2 regions of the Blautia sp. MSK20_18 genome follow, and region 1 is predicted to be linked to the other one. Evidence: riboswitches for the same ligand, from Rfam matches in the RefSeq annotation. Region 1 holds a riboswitch; the other holds the start of a gene.
The links. Region 1 has a riboswitch for thiamine pyrophosphate ahead of thiS (sulfur carrier protein ThiS). Riboswitches for the same ligand answer to the same signal wherever they lie in the genome.
Positions count from the first base shown of each region.

Region 2: it holds a riboswitch for thiamine pyrophosphate, as region 1 does, so the genes downstream of both, thiW (energy coupling factor transporter S component ThiW) here and thiS (sulfur carrier protein ThiS) in region 1, are expected to answer to the same signal.

Region 1 covers NZ_JAJCGR010000047.1:155-11,346, reverse strand. The annotation lists gene LI091_RS16545 (4Fe-4S binding protein) at 1-215, opposite strand, end outside; gene LI091_RS16540 (O-acetylhomoserine aminocarboxypropyltransferase/cysteine synthase family protein) at 256-1,494, opposite strand; gene LI091_RS16535 (sensor histidine kinase) at 1,799-2,989, shown strand; gene LI091_RS16530 (response regulator transcription factor) at 2,990-3,703, shown strand; gene LI091_RS16525 (hypothetical protein) at 3,903-5,213, shown strand; gene LI091_RS16520 (sulfate ABC transporter substrate-binding protein) at 5,318-6,334, opposite strand; gene thiH (2-iminoacetate synthase ThiH) at 6,684-7,925, opposite strand; gene LI091_RS16510 (thiazole synthase) at 8,092-8,877, opposite strand; gene thiS (sulfur carrier protein ThiS) at 9,041-9,244, opposite strand; TPP riboswitch at 9,493-9,600, opposite strand; gene LI091_RS16500 (hypothetical protein) at 10,014-11,132, opposite strand.
Region 2 covers NZ_JAJCGR010000004.1:3,721-14,912, reverse strand. The annotation lists gene LI091_RS03590 (DEAD/DEAH box helicase) at 1-358, opposite strand, end outside; gene LI091_RS03585 (aspartate ammonia-lyase) at 694-2,124, opposite strand; gene LI091_RS03580 (Lrp/AsnC family transcriptional regulator) at 2,523-2,969, shown strand; gene thiE (thiamine phosphate synthase) at 3,473-4,114, opposite strand; gene LI091_RS03570 (hydroxyethylthiazole kinase) at 4,131-5,033, opposite strand; gene thiW (energy coupling factor transporter S component ThiW) at 4,996-5,550, opposite strand; TPP riboswitch at 5,887-5,989, opposite strand; gene LI091_RS03560 (aldo/keto reductase) at 6,312-7,301, opposite strand; gene arfA (arabinosylfuranosidase ArfA) at 7,372-8,877, opposite strand; gene LI091_RS03550 (helix-turn-helix domain-containing protein) at 9,213-9,989, shown strand; gene LI091_RS03545 (acyl-CoA dehydratase activase) at 10,044-11,192, opposite strand, start outside.

The DNA.
Region 1 (11,192 bases):
ATATCATCTAATTTAATGAACGGGATCTCAACTCCCTGTCTGGAAGTAAGATGTACATATCCGTCCCCGTATTTCTCAGCTACCTCTGCGATCTTCTTAAGGTTTTCTGCGGTAAATGTACCGCCTACACAGGCAAGACGAAGAGAAAAATTATTTTTCTGCTTCTGTCTCATGAAACCACCTTTTTTTAATGTAGCGTAATCTACTTTTGCCATAACGAACTCTCCATTTCTCTGCTGGTGCAGCTCTTAGATTTTATCGGTTATTTTCTATCGCTTGTTTGAAATCTTCTTTTAAATCTTCAACATCTTCAATTCCCACACTGATACGGATCAGATCCTCGAATACTCCGGACTGCAACTTCTCTTCGTCGGAGATGTGTGCCGCGATGGTGGATTCCGGATGGATCACCAGGGTCTTCGTATCTCCGATATTGGAGATGATCAGCGGGATCTTCAATGAATTAATAATGGAAAAAGCCTTCTCCTTGCTTCCGGTTCTTACAGTTACGATAGCTCCGTAGCCATTCCTGAACTGCTTTTCCGCAATTTCGTGATAAGGGCTTTCTTCCAGTCCCGGATAATTTACTTCAATGTCACCACCCAGGCCCTGTAAAAATCTCGCAAGCTCCAGTGCATTGTCACACTGTCTCTGCATTCGAAGTCCCAGGGTTTCCAGTCCCAGGTTATTAAGGAAAGCATTCTGCGGAGCAAGACACGCGCCAGTGTTCCGGAAAAGTCCGTTTCTAAGCTTGGCGATGTATGCAAATGGTCCGAATTTCCGGTATGGAACAAGTCCCGGATATCGGTCAGGGTCCCATTTCAGACCCTTACCACAGACAAGAATACCGCTGATGGCATCGCTGCTTCCATTGATATATTTGGAAGAGGAATGAACCACAATGTCAGCTCCAAGCTTCAGTGGCTGGATCAGATACGGGGTTGCCACCGTGTTGTCTACGATCAGCGGTACGTCATGCTTATGTGCCACTTCCGCAACTGCCTGGATATCGGTAACATCCAGCTTGGGGTTGCCAATGGTCTCCGCAAAAACAAGTCGCGTCTTCTCTGTGATCTCTGCCTCAAAAGCTTCCGGCTTATTCTCTTTCACATATTTTACGGAAATCCCGAAAGGCTTCAGATCATCGAACAGTTCCACGGTTCCGCCGTACAGTCCGCAGGCTGCCACAATCTCGTCTCCCGCCTGAAGAATGTTCAGAAACGCATTGGTCAGCGCTGCCATTCCGGATGCACAGGCCACACTGCCGATCCCATCCTCCAGCATGGTCACTCTCTTCTCAAAGGACTCTACCGTAGGATTGTTGATCCTTGTATAGGAGAAGCCCATTTTTTTATTGTCAAAAATTTTCTCCAGGTCTTCCGCGCTGTCATGTCGGAATGCGCTGCTCTGATAGATTGGAACCTGTGTTGCACCCTGTGGATATTTCTCGTTGGTGCCGTGGAGCAGCCCTGTATTAAAGCCGTATTCGTTCATAGCCTCTTCCCTTTCTTTTGTTGACACTTATATTAACCTACTATTCATAGTATGTCAATAGGAAAACGGGATTAAATGTATTTTTTTGTGTACACAACTATACAGCAGCATGGTACAATTATAGCAGTTACGGGAATTACAACCCCAAAAGAAAGATGCTCGCAGACATACAAACCTACATTAAGAGCAGGAGGTGATCCCTATCAATATAAATCCGAAGCTCCGAACTATTTTTCACTCTTTATTCAGCCCCACCCTTGATTTCCGCGTCCGGCTGTTCAACATCCTCGCCTTGGGAGGTACTGTGATTAGCCTGATCATGGCCTTTCTCAGTCTCGGGACCGGTTCCTGGGGAAATGTACTGATCAATTTTGCGCTGGTTGCAATCTCCGGAGGGCTTTTTCTTTATTCCTATTACAGTGGAAAATATCAGCGCTGCTACCTGATCACCATTGTCGTGATCTTTCTGATCGTTTTTCCGGTGATGTTTTTTACCAGCGGCGGTTATCGTGGCGGCATGCCGGCTTTCTTCGTGTTTGCTATTATTTTCACCGTGCTGATGCTGAAAAAAAGACGGGCTCTGATCGTTTCTCTGCTGGAGATTGTCCTGTATATAGGACTATGTCTGGTTGCATACCATTTTCCAGACACAGTAACTCCCTTTTCCACGGAAGCTGACCGGCTGGCAGACATTCTTCTGGCATTTGTCTCTGTAAGTATTGTCTGTCGCAGTGTTCTCTATTTTCATCTGAAGGAATACAATCAGCAGCAGCTCCTTCTGGAGGAACAGAATCTGCGGCTGCGCTCCCTTGACAATGCCAAGTCCACCTTCCTGACCACCGTTGCCCACGAGATCAAAAATCCACTGAGTTCCATCTCCCTCCACGCCCGTGACACTTCCGAACTCCTTGAGGAAGATCCTCTGGATTTCTCTCTTATGCAGGAAAATCTCCGCACCATTGAACAGTCAGTAATGCGGATCGACCGGATCGTGCTAGATCTTATGGATACCGTTTCCATTGAGCAGGGACGGCTGGCCCTTTCCCTTGTACCATCAGATCTGGGAGCACTTTTACATTCTGTAGAAAAAGATTTCAGCAGTCATCCAAGTCCCGGGAATAACCAGCTGGTCTTTACGATACAGCCCGACCTCCCGGAAATCTCTGCAGACCCGGAACGGCTGATCCAGGTTCTCACCAATCTGATCTCCAATGCAGAGCGTCATACCAGGAACGGAACCATCACCATTTCCCTTTCCGGCGAACCAGGCTGGCAGACCATCTGCGTCTCCGACACCGGAACCGGCATGTCAGAAGAAATGCGAAAAAATGCACTCAAGGGTTATGTTTCTGCAGATAAAGATTACTGGCGGCACGGCATAGGTCTCTATGTATGTCATCAGATCATCACTGCCCACGGCGGCAAAATATGGCTAAAAAGTAAAGAAGGCGAGGGAACTCAGGTGTTCTTCTCACTTCCGGAGGAGGAATCATAAATGAATGAAAAGAAATCGCTTATCCTTATGGTCGAGGATGAAGAACAGGTGCTGAATATCAATTGCCGGATGCTACGGCGCCGTGGCTACGATGTCCGCACTGCACAGACAGCCGCCGAAGCCTGTCATCAGCTTGAAGAACATCTGCCGGATCTTCTCATCCTGGACATTATGCTTCCGGACGGAAACGGCCTGGATATCTGCCACCACTTCCGCGAAAGAACCATGAACCCGGTTCTTTTCCTCACAGGAAAAAGTGATATCCATGATAAGGTAGAAGGGCTTCAACAAGGAGGCGACTATTATCTCACCAAGCCTTATAATTTCGATGAATTTCTGGCCGTGATCCAGATGCTTCTGGAACGCCAGAAACGAATGGAAAAAAAAATAAAAGAAAAATTTCAGTCCTCCCGTCAGATCACCATCGGCAGCCTGCGGCTGGATCTTTCGGACGGCCATGCATATCTCAATAATGCCGACACAGGCCTTACCCGGACCGAATTCTCTCTGCTGCGTCTCCTTGCAGAAAACCAGGAGAAGATTTTTTCTGCAAAGGAGCTCTACGAAGCGGTATGGGGCAGCTGTGCAGGAACAGATACCAGCACGGTACGGCGGCATATCTTTAACCTCCGGACCAAGATCGGTGCCGAGGATACCGATGAATATGACATTGTCTCGGTTTATGGGAAGGGATATCTTTTTACCTGCCGGTAAGCCGGCCTTTTCACGATCGGATAGCATATTTCCAGACCTGTACGCAGCTTTCCGTAAATGTCTCTTTTTCTTCACATTTCCGGATATCGGGATCTGTCTGTTACAATGTACTTAACAGACAGATCTTTTTTATTTGTAAAAATTTACGATCAAAGAATAGTAAGCAGCTAACTGCTGCGCAATTTATCAGGAGGTGCCTATGCATAAAAAAATCTTAGTTCTTTTAACAGGCGCGATCGCTCTTTCCATATCTGCAATCCCGGTCCTCGCTTCTGACCCTCCAACCGATGACGGTCAGTACATCTGGCAGGATGAAAACGGAGATTACTGGTACCGCAATGGTTCCGAGGATGAATATATCGGGGAAGGTAATTATGCCCCTGACCCGGATTCCGGTGAACTGATGGAAGGCAACGATGCCGGCTGGACCGAACAGGACGGTTATTTTGAGCCTCATTATTATTATGAGGACGGCAGTGTGTGGCTGGAAGATGCCACCGGAACCACATATATTGGCTCCAGAGATAAATATTATATTGATGACTACGGCAATCTTCAGGAATATTCCGATTCTGAAACTGATTCCTCCTCCGGAGATTCTTCAGAAGAATCCTCCGATACCAGTGGAAACTCCTCCTCGCAGGATTCCGATTCTTCATACCCAAATTCCTCTTCCGATACAAACACGGAAGATTCCTCTGAATCGGAAAAGCGCGGCGAGCTTCATATGCGGGTTGGATTCCCTGCCGATGATACGATCAGAGAATCCATGCCCGAAAAAGAAGGTTATTTCGAGCAGCGTTCCGTAAATGGCGGAAAAAGCACTGCCTTTGTTTTAAAAGTACCGAATTCCTCTCTGGAGGATTCTTCCCTGAAGGGTTTTCTGGCAGAATACTATCCGGTAAAGGGTGAGATCATCACCAAAAAGAATCTTACCTTTGAATCTTATCCTGCCACGAAATATCAATACTTAACCGAAGTCAACGAAGAAGAAAAAAATGTAGATGCTCTTGTATGCCAGACTGACGATTATACATTCGGACTTTTTGTCCTGACTCCGTCAGACACCTATGATAAGGCCGCCGAAAAGGAAGCCACAGAGCTGATCAAATCCATAGATTTCGTTTACGCAGAGCGTGTGGATATGGCCATGACGGATTACTTCCAGGTCCTCACTCCGGAGCGTTGGAAATATCTCTGCCATTATGAAACAACCGAAACCGAAAATGGTGGATATAAACTGACTTATTACAATGAGGATGTTCCTGTACTGACTCTGGAAGCCAGATATTACGATGGCGAAGACCAGCCTCTGGACAGTGTATGGCAGGGCTATCTCGGCCGTATCGAAACCGTCGACGGCAAAAAATACGATCTTCTGTCCACCATCAGCCAGTACTCCAAGGACGCCTCTGATGAATGGAAGGAAATGTATGACACTTATCTGGATGTCATAAACGGGATCCGTATAATGGACGGCTGTTCCCTGACCGAAGGAAGCCATGCCTGATCCCTTGTGATTCACAATATTTACATAAAAGAAGCTGCAGACTCTGTTTTTTCACTGTTCTGCAGCTTCTTTGTGTTATTGTGTCCAACTATATCTTCTGCTGTCTATCCTTCGTAAATCTGATCAAAAATCCCTCCATCTGAGAAATGTGTTTCCTGTGCCTTTTTCCATCCGCCAAAATCATCAATGGTGACAAGATTGATGTCCAGGTCAAACACATCGGAGTATTCCTTCAGAATATCCTGGTTTGACGGACGGTAATAATTATCACCGGCGATCCGCTGTGCTTCATCGGAATAGAGATAATTCAGATATTCCTCTGCCACATCTCTGGTGCCTCTTTTGTCTACGACTTTATCGACTACTGCTACAGATGGCTGTGCAAGGATGCTGATGCTTGGTGTTACGATCTCGTAGTCGTCCGGATAATCCTTTACGGAAAGATAGGCTTCATTTTCCCAGGCGATCAGTACATCACCCTGTCCGTTTTCCACGAAAGAGGTCGTTGCGCCTCTGGCTCCGGTGTCCAGGACAAGTACGTTTTTGTAAAGATCTCCGATGAATTCTTTAATTTTGTCCTCGTCTCCGTTATATTTATCTTTTGCATAGGCCCAGGCTGCCAGATAGTTCCATCTTGCTCCGCCGGAGGTTTTCGGGTTTGGTGTGATCACACCTACGTCTTTCTTTACCAGATCGTCCCAGTCTTTGATGTTCTTCGGATTTCCTTTTCTCACAAGAAATACAATAGTCGAAGTATAGGGAGCGCTGTCCTCCGGAAATTCGTCCACCCATCCATCATCGATGAGTCCTGCATCCTGGATCGCATCTACATCATACTCCAGTGCCAGTGTTACCACATCTGCTTCCAGTCCGTTGGCAACCTCAAGTGCCTGCTTGCCGGAACCACCATGGGACTGTGTGATCTCCACATCCTGGCCTGTTTTTTCCTTCCAGTGTTCCTGGAAGCTCTTGTTGTACTGCTCATAAAGCTCTCTGGTCGGATCATAAGATACATTGGTGATGCTGACACTGTCCGCCGCATAGGTGGTTACGCCTGTAAGGCTTCCAATTGTTGCTATTGCTGCAAGAGCTGCTACTGCTGATTTCCATCTTCTTTTCATAATACTTACCTCCTGTGTTTTGCCTCGTGTTTTGTTGTTGGGGCTATTATAAACATGAGTAAGTACATATGAAAACTATTAGATTGGAAACCGTTTTCAGACTATACAAAATTTCCGGGATCTCTGCCCTAAAAAGCAGCAGAAAATCCCCGGAAAACGTTAAATCAATACAGGATTCCGTGGAAAAATTTCCGTTTTGGAATATTTCGAGAAAACGTGATCAGCCTTGTATTACGCGGGATCCTGGGCGATTTTTCATCACACTTATCCACAACCGCCCCGGAAAAATGCTCTCCGGAGTGGTTGGTTTTCCACATATTCCACAGAAGTTATCCCATGATCTATGTTTTTACAGATAGATATAATCGTTCATTACAGGCTGCAGGCCGTTCTTTTTCAAATCATTGAAGACCTCATCTACAGATCTTCCGTCAGAGATCTCAAACTGGTCATCACCCTTATCTTCGATATCTTCCACATGGCTTCCGATTCCTGTGCTGACACCTGCGGAGATCTTGGTTGCTGCGATATTTACCAGGTTGTCACGGACACGCTCACATTCTCTGGTGGATACAGTAATACTTGCAAACGGCATAAACAGACGATATGCACAAACTACCTGGAGAAGCTGCGGTTCGTGGACATCCTTCGGGTTGATCCTGTCGTTGTTGATGATCGGACGAAGTCTCGGGCAGGAAAAAGCGATCTCTGCATGTGGATATTTTCTCTGCAGAAGATATGCGTGGTATCCTGTCGCAAAAGCATCCTTGCGGAAATCATCCAGTCCCAGAAGAGCCGCAAAACCAACCCCTCGCATGCCACCCTTCAGTGCACGCTCCTGGGTATTCAGTCTGTATGGGAAAATCCTCTTATGTCCTGCCAGATGCAGAGTTTCATACTTGTCAGAATTATAAGTCTCCTGGAAAACCGTCACATAATCTGCGCCGCATTTATGAAGATATGCATATTCATCGGAATTCATCGGATAAACCTCAAGGCCGATCACCTTGAAATATTTTCGCGCGATCTCACAGGCTTTTCCGATGTACTCCACATTGGATTTGGTTTTGCTCTCGCCGGTAAGGATCAGGATCTCCTGCAGACCAGTCTCGGCGATCGCTGCCATTTCCTTCTCGATCTCTTCTTCGTTCAGCTGTGCACGGCGGATCTTATTGTGGCAGTTAAATCCACAGTAGATGCAGTAATTCTCACAGTAGTTTGCAATGTAGATCGGTGTGAACATACAGATGCTGTTTCCGAAATGTTTCCTTGTTTCGATCCGTGCAGCCTGTGCGATTTCTTCCAAAAGAGGCAGCGCTGCCGGTGAAAGCAGTGCTTTAAAATCCTCCGGTGTACGGTTGTCATGAGCAAGCGCTCTCCGTACATCCGCTTCTGTGTACTTATCATAATCATATGCGTTCATTGCGGAAATAACCTGATCCATTACATCAGATTCTTCCAGCTGTTCCATATCCGGAAGGTACTTCATGTGATCGATACGGTTCTTTTTCATATCTTCCAGAATTTCTTCATTTACGATACTTTCATTAAAATGGCCGTCCTGCTGACTGGCCTGTACTGTCTCTGCCATTACTCTTATGTCGCTCCTCTCATATATTGCAGCAATACTCTGGTCCTCACTGCTGCATATCTGTAAACTCAATTTCGATTGAAACCAGACAATACCTGTGTTTCACTACACCGGCAGCGCCTGTCCCCCGCTTAGTGTTCTGCGTTCAATCATTCATTTATCAATTTTACTCATGAAGAAATCCGGTCAGTGGTGAAGATGCACTTGCACCTCTCTCCAGAGTTCTTCCCATACCGGAAAGATATGCACTTCTTCCTGCCTCAATAGCTTTCTTAAAGGCTTCCGCCATAACACGGACGTCTCCTGCAGTTGCAATGGCTGTATTTGCCATAACTGCTGCAGCACCCATTTCCATAGCCTCACATGCCTGTGACGGGCGGCCGATTCCTGCGTCCACGATGATCGGAAGGTCGATCTCGTCGATAAGGATCTGGATGAATTCTTTTGTACAGATTCCTTTGTTGGAACCGATCGGAGAGCCAAGTGGCATTACACAGGCAGCTCCTGCATTCACCAGATCTCTGGCTGCATTCAGATCCGGATACATGTATGGCATAACTACAAAGCCCTCTTTTGCAAGGATCTCTGTTGCCTTGATGGTCTCATAGTTATCCGGAAGAAGATATTTGGAATCATGGATAACTTCGATCTTTACAAAATCTCCACAGCCAAGCTCGCGGGAAAGTCTTGCAATACGGACTGCTTCCTCTGCATTTCTGGCTCCTGATGTATTCGGAAGAAGAGTAACATCCTTCGGCACATAGTCAAGAATATTGGCAAGCCCACCCTCATTTGCACGGCGCAGGGCAAGTGTTACGATCTGAGTTCCTGCTTTTTCAATACATGCTTTTACAAGCTCCAGGGAAAATTTTCCGGAACCAAGGATAAAACGGGAAGTAAACTCATGGCCTCCCAGGATCAGTTTGTCTTCATTTGTGTTTGCTGTTGTCATTTTTTATGTCCACCTTTCTTTATGTCTGTTTGCAGAAAATATTTCCACCGATTTATAACCAGCGCCTTCTTCTGCCAGATCATTCTTCATCTGCATTTTTTCAGTAACTTATCTGTCAGTTACTGCCGTGGTATATATACCTAATTTTATCTCTATAGCGACATCAGCAGCTTCCGCCGCCCATAAACTGCAGAATCTCCACAACATCGCCATCTTTCAGTACTGTTGTATCGTAAGTATCTCTCTTAATGATTTCTTCATTCAGCTCTACTACAACCTGCACCGGAACATAGTTACATGCTTCCAGATATTCAGTTACTGTCACCGGCTTTTCCAATGTTCTGCTTTCACCATTTACTGTGATCATGATCTCTCCTTTCCGGAAACTTCAAAAGCTATTCGTCAATAAAAAAGAGTTCACAAAGAAATACACCCGCGGTGGTGCACCCCTTCATGAACTCAGTTCACTCTCAAATTTCCCAATATTCAATTGTCGATACCGGGGTTAAAAGCATTCGCTCTTGATCCCTTCCCTGTAAATCCTGATCTTACGTATTCAATCGGATAAAAACATCCGCATCCAATAAAAAAGGAGATACACCAAAGTATCTCCCGTAAATCCATCTTATACGTTCCTACGTTGGCATTATCCAAATCAGGTATAAGGGTCGAAGTTGAAGACTTCCTCTCAGCCTGCCATCACAAGCTCCCCTGTTATTTACATGAGTTAGTATAAGACGAATTATGATCAATGTCAAGAGTATTAAATTTTCTCACAATAGTTCCAATTTGTTCTAAACTATAGTACACTGTTAATGCTGCCAACCCTCCAGCAGAAAGGAGGTGAAGTCCAGTGTGCGAATTAATCATCACATTTTTTGTTTCTGTTACGGCGGATATAGTTAGCTACTATATTCGCAAATGGCTGGACAGAAACGACAGGCAGTAACAGCCTGAAAGGCTTAAGCCCCCTTACATAACGGCATAGAAAACCCCGGAAGTGTGCGAGACTTCCGGGGTTTTCGTTTTTGCCAATGTTTGAATTTCATCACATTTCTTAGCTACTATCATCTTATGCTTTCTATACTAATTTGTCAACCGAATTTTATTAACGGCATCATCATAGGATGTTACTGTTATTTATAAGCAGTGAATCCCAGATCTTTCATTGTCAGATTTAAATTCTTTTTCAGATAATCATTTGCTACTTTCATTGTCGCTTTCATCATAATATTGGAAGAATCCTGCAGATCTGTCATCGCTTTTTTTCCGTTTGTATACAAGAAAGTCAGATTCTGACCTTTATAAGCAGATGCTTTTGTAGAAGAAGTCACCAGCAGAAAGACTTCATTTGTAGACAGGGCGGACTTCACACTGACCGTATCAGATTTCACACAGTTTCCGATAATATCCAGTCCGGCAAGGATTCCATCTGAAGGCATAGAGAGCATCATCCCAATATCTATCTTATCTTCTTTCTTCAGATAACCGATCATCAGAGTACTTTCTTTATCTACTTTGACATTTATAAACTGATTTCCGTCTTCAGTATATTTGCCTTTCTGACTGATGTATTTTTTCAATTTGCTATAATTCTGCGTCAATCTGGTATTAGCCGAGGTCGGATTCTTTACAGTAACCTTGCAGGTGAATTTTCTGCCACCAAGAGTCGCTGTGATAACCGCTGTTCCTGTTTTTACCGCGGTGATCTTTCCGACAGAAGTTATCTTGACAACATTTGTGTTGCTGCTCTTCCATGACGGTTTCAGACTGGTGCCTTTGATCTTCAGTGTATAAGTTTTTTTCGGTGCCAGTGTCAGGCTGGTCTTATTCAGGGTGAGATAATTCAGACCTGCGATCGCTGTCAGACCTTTTTCATTATATCTACTCCAGATCGTATTTTTTCCGGATTTCCGGTAAGCTCTCACTGTGTAAGTATAGCTTACTCCGGTACTTACTTTTGTATCGGTAAGCGTAACATTTTTGCTTCCTGTGATGTTTTTTACTGTTTTCCATCCACTGTTTCCGGTCTTGCGGTATACCCGGTATCCGGCAACTCCTTTTACCTGTTTCCAGCTGAAAATAATCTTATTCCTGCCGGAGATCTTAATAGAAGACATAGCCGGCGTTGCTACGTTTATCGCCGCCTGTACTTCTGTCGCACTGATCAACTCCGGAACCGCAGCTGGTGCCGCCGTTGCAAGCATAAAACCTGTCAAAATGCCACATAAAGCTTTTTTCCAATTTCTTCTCATACGCTTTTTTCCTTTCTGCTTTGTGGTATATCTGGATTCCCTAACAAATATAGTATACAT
Region 2 (11,192 bases), on a different contig from region 1:
ATGACTCTGCCTGCTTCTGTTCCTCATCCTGCTGTCTGCGGATTTCCACACGCTCATAGGCCTTACGGTCTCCATATTCCAGAAGCACTGCCACGCAATGCTTACAGATCCCGGAATAGCTGCGAAAGGCCGGACAGTCACAGTATGCTTCTTTTATGCGGTCCGCTTCTGTATCATACTGAAAGCCTGTATTGTATACATTACGCCCACTTCCCTTCACTGCTGCAGATATTTTATCCACAGCTCCTTCCGACTTAATATCCAGCGACTGGATCCTCTTTCCGGTACGGTAAATATCAAGACCTCTCTGATATGCCGTTGTATTACAAAGTGCCCGTATGGCTGTTCGTTTAAGCATGCATCTTTCCCTTCTTTTCTTATGGCGTTTCTTCCATTATAAAAGGAGACCTGCACTGTGACAAGTCTCCTTATAGTACTCATTGATATCTCATTCAATCGGATATTCGCAATCCGCTTTCGCTACTTGCTCATAACCGAATAACTGCTCCGCAGTTTATCAGGAGGGGCTTGTACCCCTCCTGATACAAGTAAGTCCCACCCACTGCTTATTGCTCCTCGCAATTGAAGCAGGGGACTTACTTGATTCGGTTAAAATCCCGCATCAGGTTCAGCTGCTCTGAAATGAATTGCTGCATCAGACGTTCCCGTCATACGTTGGTACAGATAACTTTCTCAGCAGGCTTTCCTTCTTGCTTCATCCTCTTTCCGCTCTTCTCCGACTTCTGTCATCAGATACGGATCAAGAACCTCTTCCAGCTCTTTCTCAGTCATGATCCCTTGTTCCAGAACAAGTTCCCGGACAGACTTGCCAGTTTTTACTGCAGTTTTTGCGATGGTTGCAGACGCCTTGTAGCCAATATGCGGGCAGAGAGCCGTTGCGATTCCTGCACTGCTTTCCATCAGGTCTTTGCAGTGTTTGCGGTTTGCGGTGATTCCTGTGATGCAGTTTACGATCAATGTATCCACTGCTTTTTCCAGAGTCGTAATGGATTCAAAAAGATTACAAAATACAACCGGCTCAAAAGCATTCAACTCCAGCTGTCCGGCTTCTGCTGCCATGGTAATGGTGGTATCATGTCCTACGATGTGGAAAGCAACCTGGCTTACTACCTCCGGAATGACCGGATTTACCTTACCTGGCATGATGGACGACCCATTCTGCTTCGCCGGAAGGTTGATCTCCCCAAATCCGGTTTTCGGGCCGGAGGACATCAGTCGAAGATCGTTGCACATCTTGGAAAGATCCACCGCACAGGTTTTTACTACACCGGATACGGCAACAAAGCCGTCCAGATTTTCTGTTGCGTCAAAAAGGTCCTCAGCCTGTTTCAGCGGATAACCTGTAAGCTTTTCCAGATTTGGCACGATCTTATAAAAATAAGAATCGGAAACGTTGATAGCAGTTCCCACTGCAGTTCCTCCAAGGTTTACGGTGTACATTTCCCTGTGAGCCTTTTCGATACGTTTCCTGTCTCTGGAAACCATGGACGCATAACCGTGGAACACCTGACCAAGACGGATCGGAACTGCATCCTGAAGCTGTGTACGTCCCATAGTGATCACATCATCGAACTCCTCTGCCTTTTTTGCAAGCTCCTTCTCAAGTCTTACCAGTGCTTTTTCCAGAGGTGCAAGAAGATCCAGAACGGTAAGCTTACCGGCCGTCGGAATCACATCATTGGTGGACTGCGCCATGTTTACGTGATCATTTGGATGGACCATTTTATAGCTACCCTTCGGACATCCGAGGATCTCACCGGCTCTGTTTGCGATCACCTCATTCATATTCATATTTGCGCTGGTTCCGGCACCACCCTGAATGGCATCTACGATAAATTCCTCAGCCAATTTTCCTGCGATCACTTCATCACAGGCTCTGACAATGGCGTCTGCCTTATCCTCCGGAAGAAGCCCTGCATTATTATTAGTGATAGCTGCTGCTTTTTTAATCTGTGCCAGGTTCCTGATAAATACCGGATGAAGCTTTGTACCTGTAATAGGAAAATTCTGTTTTGCCCTTAAAGCCTGAACTCCGTAATAAGCCTCTGCAGGCACTTCCATAGTTCCGATCGAATCTGCTTCCAGTCTTGTTTCTGTTGTCATTTTGTCATCCCTCTTCTTTCTTCTGATCCTGTGCACATCTGATTTGCTCCGCCCTCTGATCTCATCTTTTTCAGTCCGACGGATATTCACTGTTTACAAATCATTCTGTTATTTTCATTTTTATCAGCAGCTGTTTTTCTGATGCCTAAGAAACTAACACTTTCTTTGTGGCTTGTAAATACTTTTAAGGGAAAACCATGATTATCCGTGTTTTTCAATAGTTTATATTAATCTTTTTAAGAGTTTCTTTTATTTTTCTTATTTTTATTAAGTCGTTTCTTGTGTTGTGATAACACACGCAGTATAATCAATACAGAAATACCTATTTTCAATCCACTTCCCTACGCAGCCCTGTACCAGTTACAAATAACATTTTTCATTGAAAGGAGACATTCTACATGGAACACAAACTCGACAACATCGACCGAAAGATCATCGAAATGCTTCAGAAGAACGCCCGCACCCCGGTAAAGGAAATCGCAAAGGAAGTCTTCCTCTCATCCCCCGCTGTTTCCGCCAGAATCGAACACCTCGAAAAAAACGGGCTGATCACAGGCTACCACGCCCAGATCAACCCGGTATTTCTCGGTTATCATATAAAAGCATTCATCAACCTGGAAGTAGAACCCAACCAAAAAAAAGACTTTTATCCCTTCATCCAGTCCATCCCAAACGTCATCGAATGCAACTGCGTCACCGGCGATTACTCCATGCTCATCGAAGTAGCCTTCCGCTCCACCATGGAACTGGACCACTTCATCAACGAACTCCAGCAGTTCGGCCGCACCAAAACACAGATCGTATTCTCCACCAGCGTAGAACACAGAGATCTGCCGGTGGAGTAACCCCCACCGGCATTTTTTATAAACCATATCACATCGCTCTACCAGCCGACAGCGAAGCGCCTCGGCCACCCTACCGTCAGACAACCGGAAACTCAGCCTTTCCTCCCAGGCATCCAGCGCAGCGCTGATGCCTCATCGCATTCCCGGCAGACCACTCAACCCAACATTTACACCCAAACTCCCGAGCAGCCACCCTCCCCTGACGCCTTGAAAAACCAGCCCGTGAGGCGTGTGCTGCCTGTCGTCGGACTCTGCAGGAGGGGAGCTGATTCTTGGCTGGCGGAAATCTGCGTTGTTTTTCAAAAGTCCGCTGTCTGAGCGGCTGCAAGACGCGAGTTCGGACTTTTGGAAAACGGTTTTAGCAGAATTCCGGCAGCCTAGAAGCCAGCCCCCGACGAAGCCCCGGCGACAGGCAGCACACGCCTCACGGGCGTCCGTATTTCAACAAAAAAAGAACAGCAATGAACCTCAAATCCACCACTGCTCTTCACTCATGTCCTAAATCACTTTCCCATCAAAGCAACAATCTTCTCCTTCAGCTCCCGCGCATTCTTCTTCGGATCCTCCGCCTTCATGATCGCAGAAACAACCGCCATACCACTCATACCGGCACCCTCAAGCACATCCATATTCCCGGCATTCAATCCCCCGATCGCAACCGCCGGAATCGGAACCGCCTCACAGATATCCTTCAACGTAGAAACCTTGGTAAGGATCGTCACAACCTTAGTAGTAGTAGGATAAATCGCACCCACACCAAGATAATCCGCACCATCCTCATAAGCCTTCACAGCAGCCTCCACCGTCTTGGCAGTAGCCCCCACGATCTTATCCGGTCCCATCAGCTTCCTTGCCACAGCAACCGGAATATCAGAAGCTCCAACATGCACACCAGCCGCATCACAGGCCAGCGCCACATCCACACGATCATCAATGATCAGCGGCACATTGTAACGATCTGTGATCTTCTTCACCTTAAAAGCCTTATCCAGATACTCCCGTCCACCCTTATTCTTCTCGCGAAGCTGGACCAGAGTCACGCCACCCTTACAAGCCTCCTCAACCGTACGGAGCAAAGACTCCTCCGTATGATAAGAACTATCCGTCACCAGATACAACGTTACATCCAAATCTTTTCTATCCATCCTAATCCCCTCTTTTTCAGTACATTTCAATCTTCAACAGATCCAGCAGCTGTCGATCCGAAAGCCCATAGATCTCATCCAGCAGATTTACCTGAAAGCTTCCCGGACCGCGGGAAATCTTCTCCGCTTCCTCGCCGGCGATACCCATAAGTGCAGTACCAAGCACTGCCGCAGCCAGATAATTCCCGGATCTCCCATTTAATTCCATCTCAACGCCAGACCAGACACCTGCCTCTATACTATCCGTCATCTCTTTCGCAATATTATCTTCGCACCCCGGCAAAAACGCCGCAGTCAGTGCACCGACCATACAGCCGGTTCCTGTGATCCCGGACAGCGCCGCACTGCCATTTTGTACCAGAACAACCCGTTCACCATCCGTAACAAAATCCTGTTTCCCGGTAGCCAGCACGATTGCCTGATTACTCCTTGAAAAAGCCCTCAGCACCTCACTGACAGTCTCCATATTTTCCGCAGTCAGGGCATCCTGCGCCCCCGCATCGATTCCGATCGCATGAGACGGCAGCCCGGAAACAGCCAGAAGCTCTGACATATTTCCCTTCAGCACTGCCGCATGGCCGATGCTCAAAAGCTCCTTCGCCAGATCCAGCCTGAGATCACTGCAGGCAACCCCTACCAGATCCAGAAGAACCGGGATCTTATTTTCCATCGCTGTTCTCATAGAACGCTTCATTGACTCGATCCTGGCATCGGTAATATTCCCGAGATTCAGCATCAGCGCACCAGCCGATGCCGTAATACCTGTCACCTCTGCCGGATGCTCCGCCATGATCGGCCTTGCACCTACTGCAAGGACCACGTTGGCACAGTCATGGATCGAGATCGGATTGGTGATGCAATGGATCAGCGGCTTTTCTTCTTTAATTCGCTTTCGCAGTTGTAAAATTCTTTGTCTCATATGTTTTTGAACCCAAAGCTGCCTGGAATTTCACCAGAAGACCTGCTTTACTCAGAGCCTTCAGGAAAATATAGGCAACACATCCTCCCATTGTGGTTGCTGCAAGGAACATCGGCGTATAATAAAATGCTGTCAGTCCGCCTCTTCCCATCAGGAATGCCATCACCGGATAAGAAACCATGGATCCGATGATACCTGTTCCAAAGATCTCACCGATCACCGCGCAGATGATCTTACCTTTGGAAAGTCTGTAGAACACACCTGAAAGAAATGCGCCAAATACTGCACCGGTCAGTGCAAGTGGCGGGATTCCCATAAACATCATACGGATCACGCCGATCATGGTCGCACAGAGAAGGGAATACCACGGTCCCATCAGAACCGAGCATACGATATTGACAAGATGCGCCGTGGGGCACATTCCCTCAATCCTCAGGATCGGTGAAATAACGACACCGATCGCAACCATCATTGCCAGCATTACCATACGAAGCGTGTGCATCCTTTGTTTTTCCATAGTGTTTTTCCTCCCTGAAATATCAGGCAGAGCCCTGTCAGATCCGGGCAAAAGCTTCCCGTCTGCTACAGTCTGCCCTTAGATTTTGGCGGTCGAAGTTCCCTTACTTCCTCTCACTCCGAAAACACGGATTCCCATCGCTTACATGATCCTTCCGGAAAAATCCTCCGGAATATCACTCTCCTGCCAGACATTAAGGCGCTCCCCTTCCTGCCCGCTCGCCGCAGAAGCTCCACATGCAGTCTCTGTCACTTTCATATCCCCACATTGTCAGACCATTCCAGTTCCATTCCTGCATCCGAAAAGAGCGCATCCCATGGCAAACTCCACGGAGACACGCTCTCAGATCACAATCCCTCCGTTGGCATTACCCAAATCAGGTACGGTCGAAGATCTATCTTCCTCTCAGCCTGTCACACAAGCTCCCGCTGGCTCTTTTCTTTTCTGTTTTTCAATATAGCACACACCTATCCCGTTGTCAAACCTCCACTGCTTATTGCTCTTTGCACTCCCGCCGGAGACGTTACTGTTCACTCCGTTCTCAGCAACACGCTTCGCGATGCACAGAATTTATGCTAATCGCATAAATTCGCGCGGTATGTCTCGGGTTTTCTGTGACCTTCGCTCACAAAAAACACCTCGCGGAATATTACCAGTGAACAGTAACCCGGAGACTTTCCTGATTCAGTTAAACAATTATTTCGACATAAAAAACTCCCTGCTTCACTACTTTTCATAGTAAAACAGGAAGTATATAAATCTTATTTTGAGATCTCGTCGATCAGACGCAGCTCCTCAGCTGTAAACGGTGCACAGTGGATCGCTTTCACATTATCAAGGATCTGCTGCGGCTTGGAAGCTCCGATCAGAACACTGGTAACTTCCTTATGCTGAAGCAGCCAGCCAAGCGCCATATCAGCCAGCTTCTCTCCACGCTGGGCTGCCAGATCGTTCAGTCTCCGGATCTGATCCAGACGCTCCGGCGTCAGCACACTTTCCTTAAGGAATCTTCCATCTTTGCGGATACGGCTGTCCTCCGGGATCCCGTTCAGGTAACGGTCTGTCAGCTGTCCCTGAGCAAGAGGGCTAAAGGTGATCAGACCTTTTTTCAAAATGCCGGTGGTTCTCTTGAGACCGTTTTCTTCCACAGTTCTGTCAAAAATGGAATACCGGTTCTGGTTGATCACAAAGGGACATTTCAGATCCTTCAGGATCGCTGCCGCCTGGCTTAAGGTTTTTCCATCATAATTGGAAAGTCCCACATAAAGGGCCTTGCCCTGCTGAACCGCTGTTGCCAGCGCCCCCATAGTCTCCTCAAGCGGAGTCTCCGGGTCCATTCTGTGATGGTAAAAAATATCCACATATTCCAGACCCATGCGCTTCAGGCTCTGGTCAAGGCTCGCCAGAAGATACTTGCGGCTGCCCCAGTTTCCATAAGGGCCTTCCCACATATCATAGCCTGCCTTTGTTGTGATGATCAGCTCATCACGGTATGGCATCAGTTCTTCTTTCAGGATCTTGCCGAAATTCCGTTCCGCACTTCCATAGGCAGGTCCGTAATTATTGGCAAGGTCAAACTGTGTGATACCATTGTCAAAAGCTGTAAAGCACAGCTGCTTCATGTTTTCATAATCAGAAGTATCTCCGAAATTATGCCATAATCCAAGAGACACCTTCGGAAGCATCAGGCCGCTTTCACCGCAGCGGTTGTACTCCATAGTTTCGTAGCGTTCCTTTGCAGGTGTGTACATAAAAAAGACCTCCCATAATGTAGCATGATTTACATTTTCTGTAACTGCTTTTACTATACTTCACCGGCCCTTATTTCGCAAGACGGATCATATTCCAGCTGTGTTTTGCAAAAACTGCTTCCAGTTTTCCGCCGTCCAGCTTCGAGCACTCTGCACTGGCTTTTACAGGAACTACATTCTCCGGCTGAGCCTCTGTATTGGCTGCCTGAAGATCGTCATTATTGAGTACAATATGCTCTACGATCTTATATCCCTCAAACTGTCTCAAGTCACAGGAAACTTCCATATCCTCATCCAGACTCTTATTCACTGCAAAGATCGTCAGCGTATCCTTTTCCTCATCCCAGACACACACAGAATCCAGATATGGCGCTTCGCCATAAGTTTTGCTCTCGTATACCGGTGTGAGAACCTGTGTATTAAGGACGGTTCCTCTTCCAAACACACTTGTCAACATATACGGATAAAAGATCGTCTGGCGCCATGCGCCTGTATCGGATGTCATGATCGGCGCAATAACATTTACCAGCTGTGCCATGCAGGCGATCTTTACACGATCTGCATGACGGAGAAGTGTGATCAACATGCTTCCCACAAGAAGTGCATCCTCAAAGTTATAAACATCCTCCAGCTGATGGGGCGCCTGTACCCATTTTTCCAGCTTTTTATCCTGTTCATTGCTGTGGTACCATACGTTCCATTCGTCGAAGGAAAGATTGATCTGTTTTTTTCCATGCTTCTTTGCTTTTACAGCATCGCAGATGGAAACCACTCCTGAGATAAAATCATCCATGCCCTTGGAGCTTGCCAGAAAATCGGCAGTGTCTCCCGATGCATTTCCATAGTACTGATGCAGGGAAAGATAATCCACCTGATCGTAAGCCTCGTCAAGAACCGTATACTCCCAGGAGCCAAAGGTAGACATTTCCAGACTGGAGCTTCCGCATGCAACAGTCTCAACCTCCGGATCCATAAATTTCATCAGGCGGGCAGTCTCTGCTGCAACTCTTCCGTACTCTGCCGCAGTTTTATGTCCCATCTGCCACGGACCGTCCATCTCGTTTCCGAGACACCATAATTTGATATCATGCGGCTGTTCATAGCCGTGAGCCTTACGGAGATCACTGTAATAGGTACCACCCTTAAAGTTACAGTATTCCAGAAGATTTTTCGCATCCTCCGGTCCTCTTGTTCCCAGGTTTACTGCCATCATCACATCGCTGCCGGCTTTTCTGGACCAGTCCACAAACTCATTGAGTCCAAACTGGTTTGTCTCGATGACACCCCAGGCCAGCTCCGGTCTGGACGGACGCTGAGCTTTCGGCCCGACACTATCCTCCCAGCGGAATCCGGATACAAAATTTCCACCCGGATAACGAACGATCGGTACCTGAAGCTCCCTTACCAGCTCCAGAGTATCCTTCCGGAATCCCTGCTCATCAGAAAGAGGGCTGCCTTCCTGATAAATTCCCTCATAAACCGCACGTCCGAGATGTTCTATAAAAGAACCATAGATCCTTTTGTCTGTTTTTCCGGTGAGGAAATATTTATCCACGATGATCTGCGCTTTTTTCATTGTAAAAATCCTCCTGTAAATTATTATTTTCTGCTGCTACCGCATTTAGCTCTGTTTCCGATTCCGCCGTATACCGGCTCTTACGCCTCTGTTCGCTCACACACTCTCAGCGGAAATCAACCGTTTCTATGTTTCATTTTACCATCCTGTTCTATCCATACCAGTGATTATCTTCCGAAATAGTTGACTTTTTTTCCGGTAAGATTTATCGTAAAGACAGTCTTACCAGACGGACGTCCCTCTGTCACTTTACTTTATACTTCCAGACAGAAAGTTCTTTACAATGCCACAGTCGGATTGTCTGATCTACGTAATGAAAGGAGCGCAGCATTTTCATGGATTTCACCTTAAATTTCTGCGAATACAACCGTTCCAACTCCGATTACGACAGGATTTTCCGGCCGGAGGGAAGCGGAGATTTTCTTTTTCTTTTATTTAAAACACCAATGAAGGTTTATCTGGGCAGTCAGCTTACTGTCACCCGGGAAAATGCCTGCATCTTTTATATTCCGGGAAATCCCCAGCATTATCAGGCTGTGCGAAAATTCCGGAACAGTTATGTCCATTTTTCCTGCGGAGAAAACCTGGCAAAACGGTTCGGACTTCCCTGCAACGAAATTTTTTACCCCAGTGACTGCCAGGAGATCGATCACTGTATCCAGAAGCTGCAGCATGAATATCTGAACAGAGAAGTTTTTTCCCGGGACTACGAGTATGCCCTGCTCTGCCAGCTGATGATCACAGCCTCACGGGAACTCCGCAGTACAGATACAGGCAAGTCTGCAGACTCGGAGCTCTGCAGCCTATTCCAAAAAATCCGTCTGGAAATGCTTACAAATTACGAAAAGCCATGGACAACAGAAAAGCTCTGCGCCATGGCTAATCTCGAAAAAAGTCAGTTTTATTCCTGTTACCGGAATTTTTTTGACAGCACCCCTCATGCTGACCTGAATCTGCTCCGTCTGGAAAAAGCCAAAAATCTGCTCACCAACGAAGCTCTGCCTGTTCAACAGGTGGCTCTACTGTGCGGATTTTCAAATCTCTCCCACTTCAGCCGGTACTTCCGAAAGAACTGTGGCTGTTCGCCCAGTGAGTGGGCACGCCGCCCTTGACCAAAAGGATATTCACACTCTGCATTCACTGCGCAGGCAATTTGTCTGATCTGATCACCGTGCCGCATTACACTTCTCATAAGCAAACAGTGCCGCACCAAGCGCACCACAAAGCTGTGCCTCATCACAGATATAAAGCTTCGCTCCCAGCTTCTCCTCCAATGCCTGGATGATACCTTTATTTCTGGCAACACCACCGGTCATCATGTATTCTCCCGGATTCTTTTTGCCAAGGCGGGCTGCAAGAGCTCCTACCTTGGAAGCAACAGATACATTCAGACCATGGATGATATCTGCCACGTCCTTATTCTGGGCAACCAGGGAAACTACCTCGGACTCTGCAAATACAGTACACATGCTTGAGATCACTACGTTCTCTTTCCACTCCAGGCCACGGGTACTCATCTCCTCCAGGGAAAGTCCAAGAGTACGGGCCATCATTTCCAGGAATCGTCCGGTTCCTGCTGCACATTTATCGTTCATCAGGAAATTTTTTACCGCACCGTTCTCGTCAATGCTGATCGCCTTGATATCCTGACCGCCGATGTCGATAACTGTACGCACATTCGGATTCAGATAATGGGCGCCCTTTGCGTGACAGGTAATCTCTGTGATACTGTCATCACCACTGTCAATATAGGCACGTCCATATCCGGTAGTAACGATACGCACGATATCTTCTTTCCTGATCCCTGCTTTTTCCACGGCCATCTCCAGGCTCTTCTCTGCACTCATCATAGCGCCGCCGCCTGTGGGAATGATCATGGTCGATTTAATTTTTCCGTCTTTATCTAGGATCACAACATCCGTACTTGTGGAACCGCTGTCGATCCCTGCCACATAATAAACTCCTGATTCCATTTTTTTCCTTATCTCCTCGCTGATTCCTTTTGATGGGTCCATATCCTCAGAGCCTTCCAGGGTCTCCGCAAAAGCCTGCACTCTGGTAAGGAGCTGTCCTGCACTCTGGCTTGTAAAATCTGTCTCGATCTTCAGAAGCGGAACCTTGATATCACGCTTGATACTTGCATACTCAAATCCGTAATAGTCGCAGAATTTAATAGTATGATAAATGATCCCCTTCAGGTTCGGATCCAGATACAGCCGGTTTCTTCGGGTGCTGTTGTTCATACGGAAGCAGGGCATCTGGGAAAGAAGTGCATCCGCATAAGCCAGGAACATGGCATCGTCTTCCATTTTTTC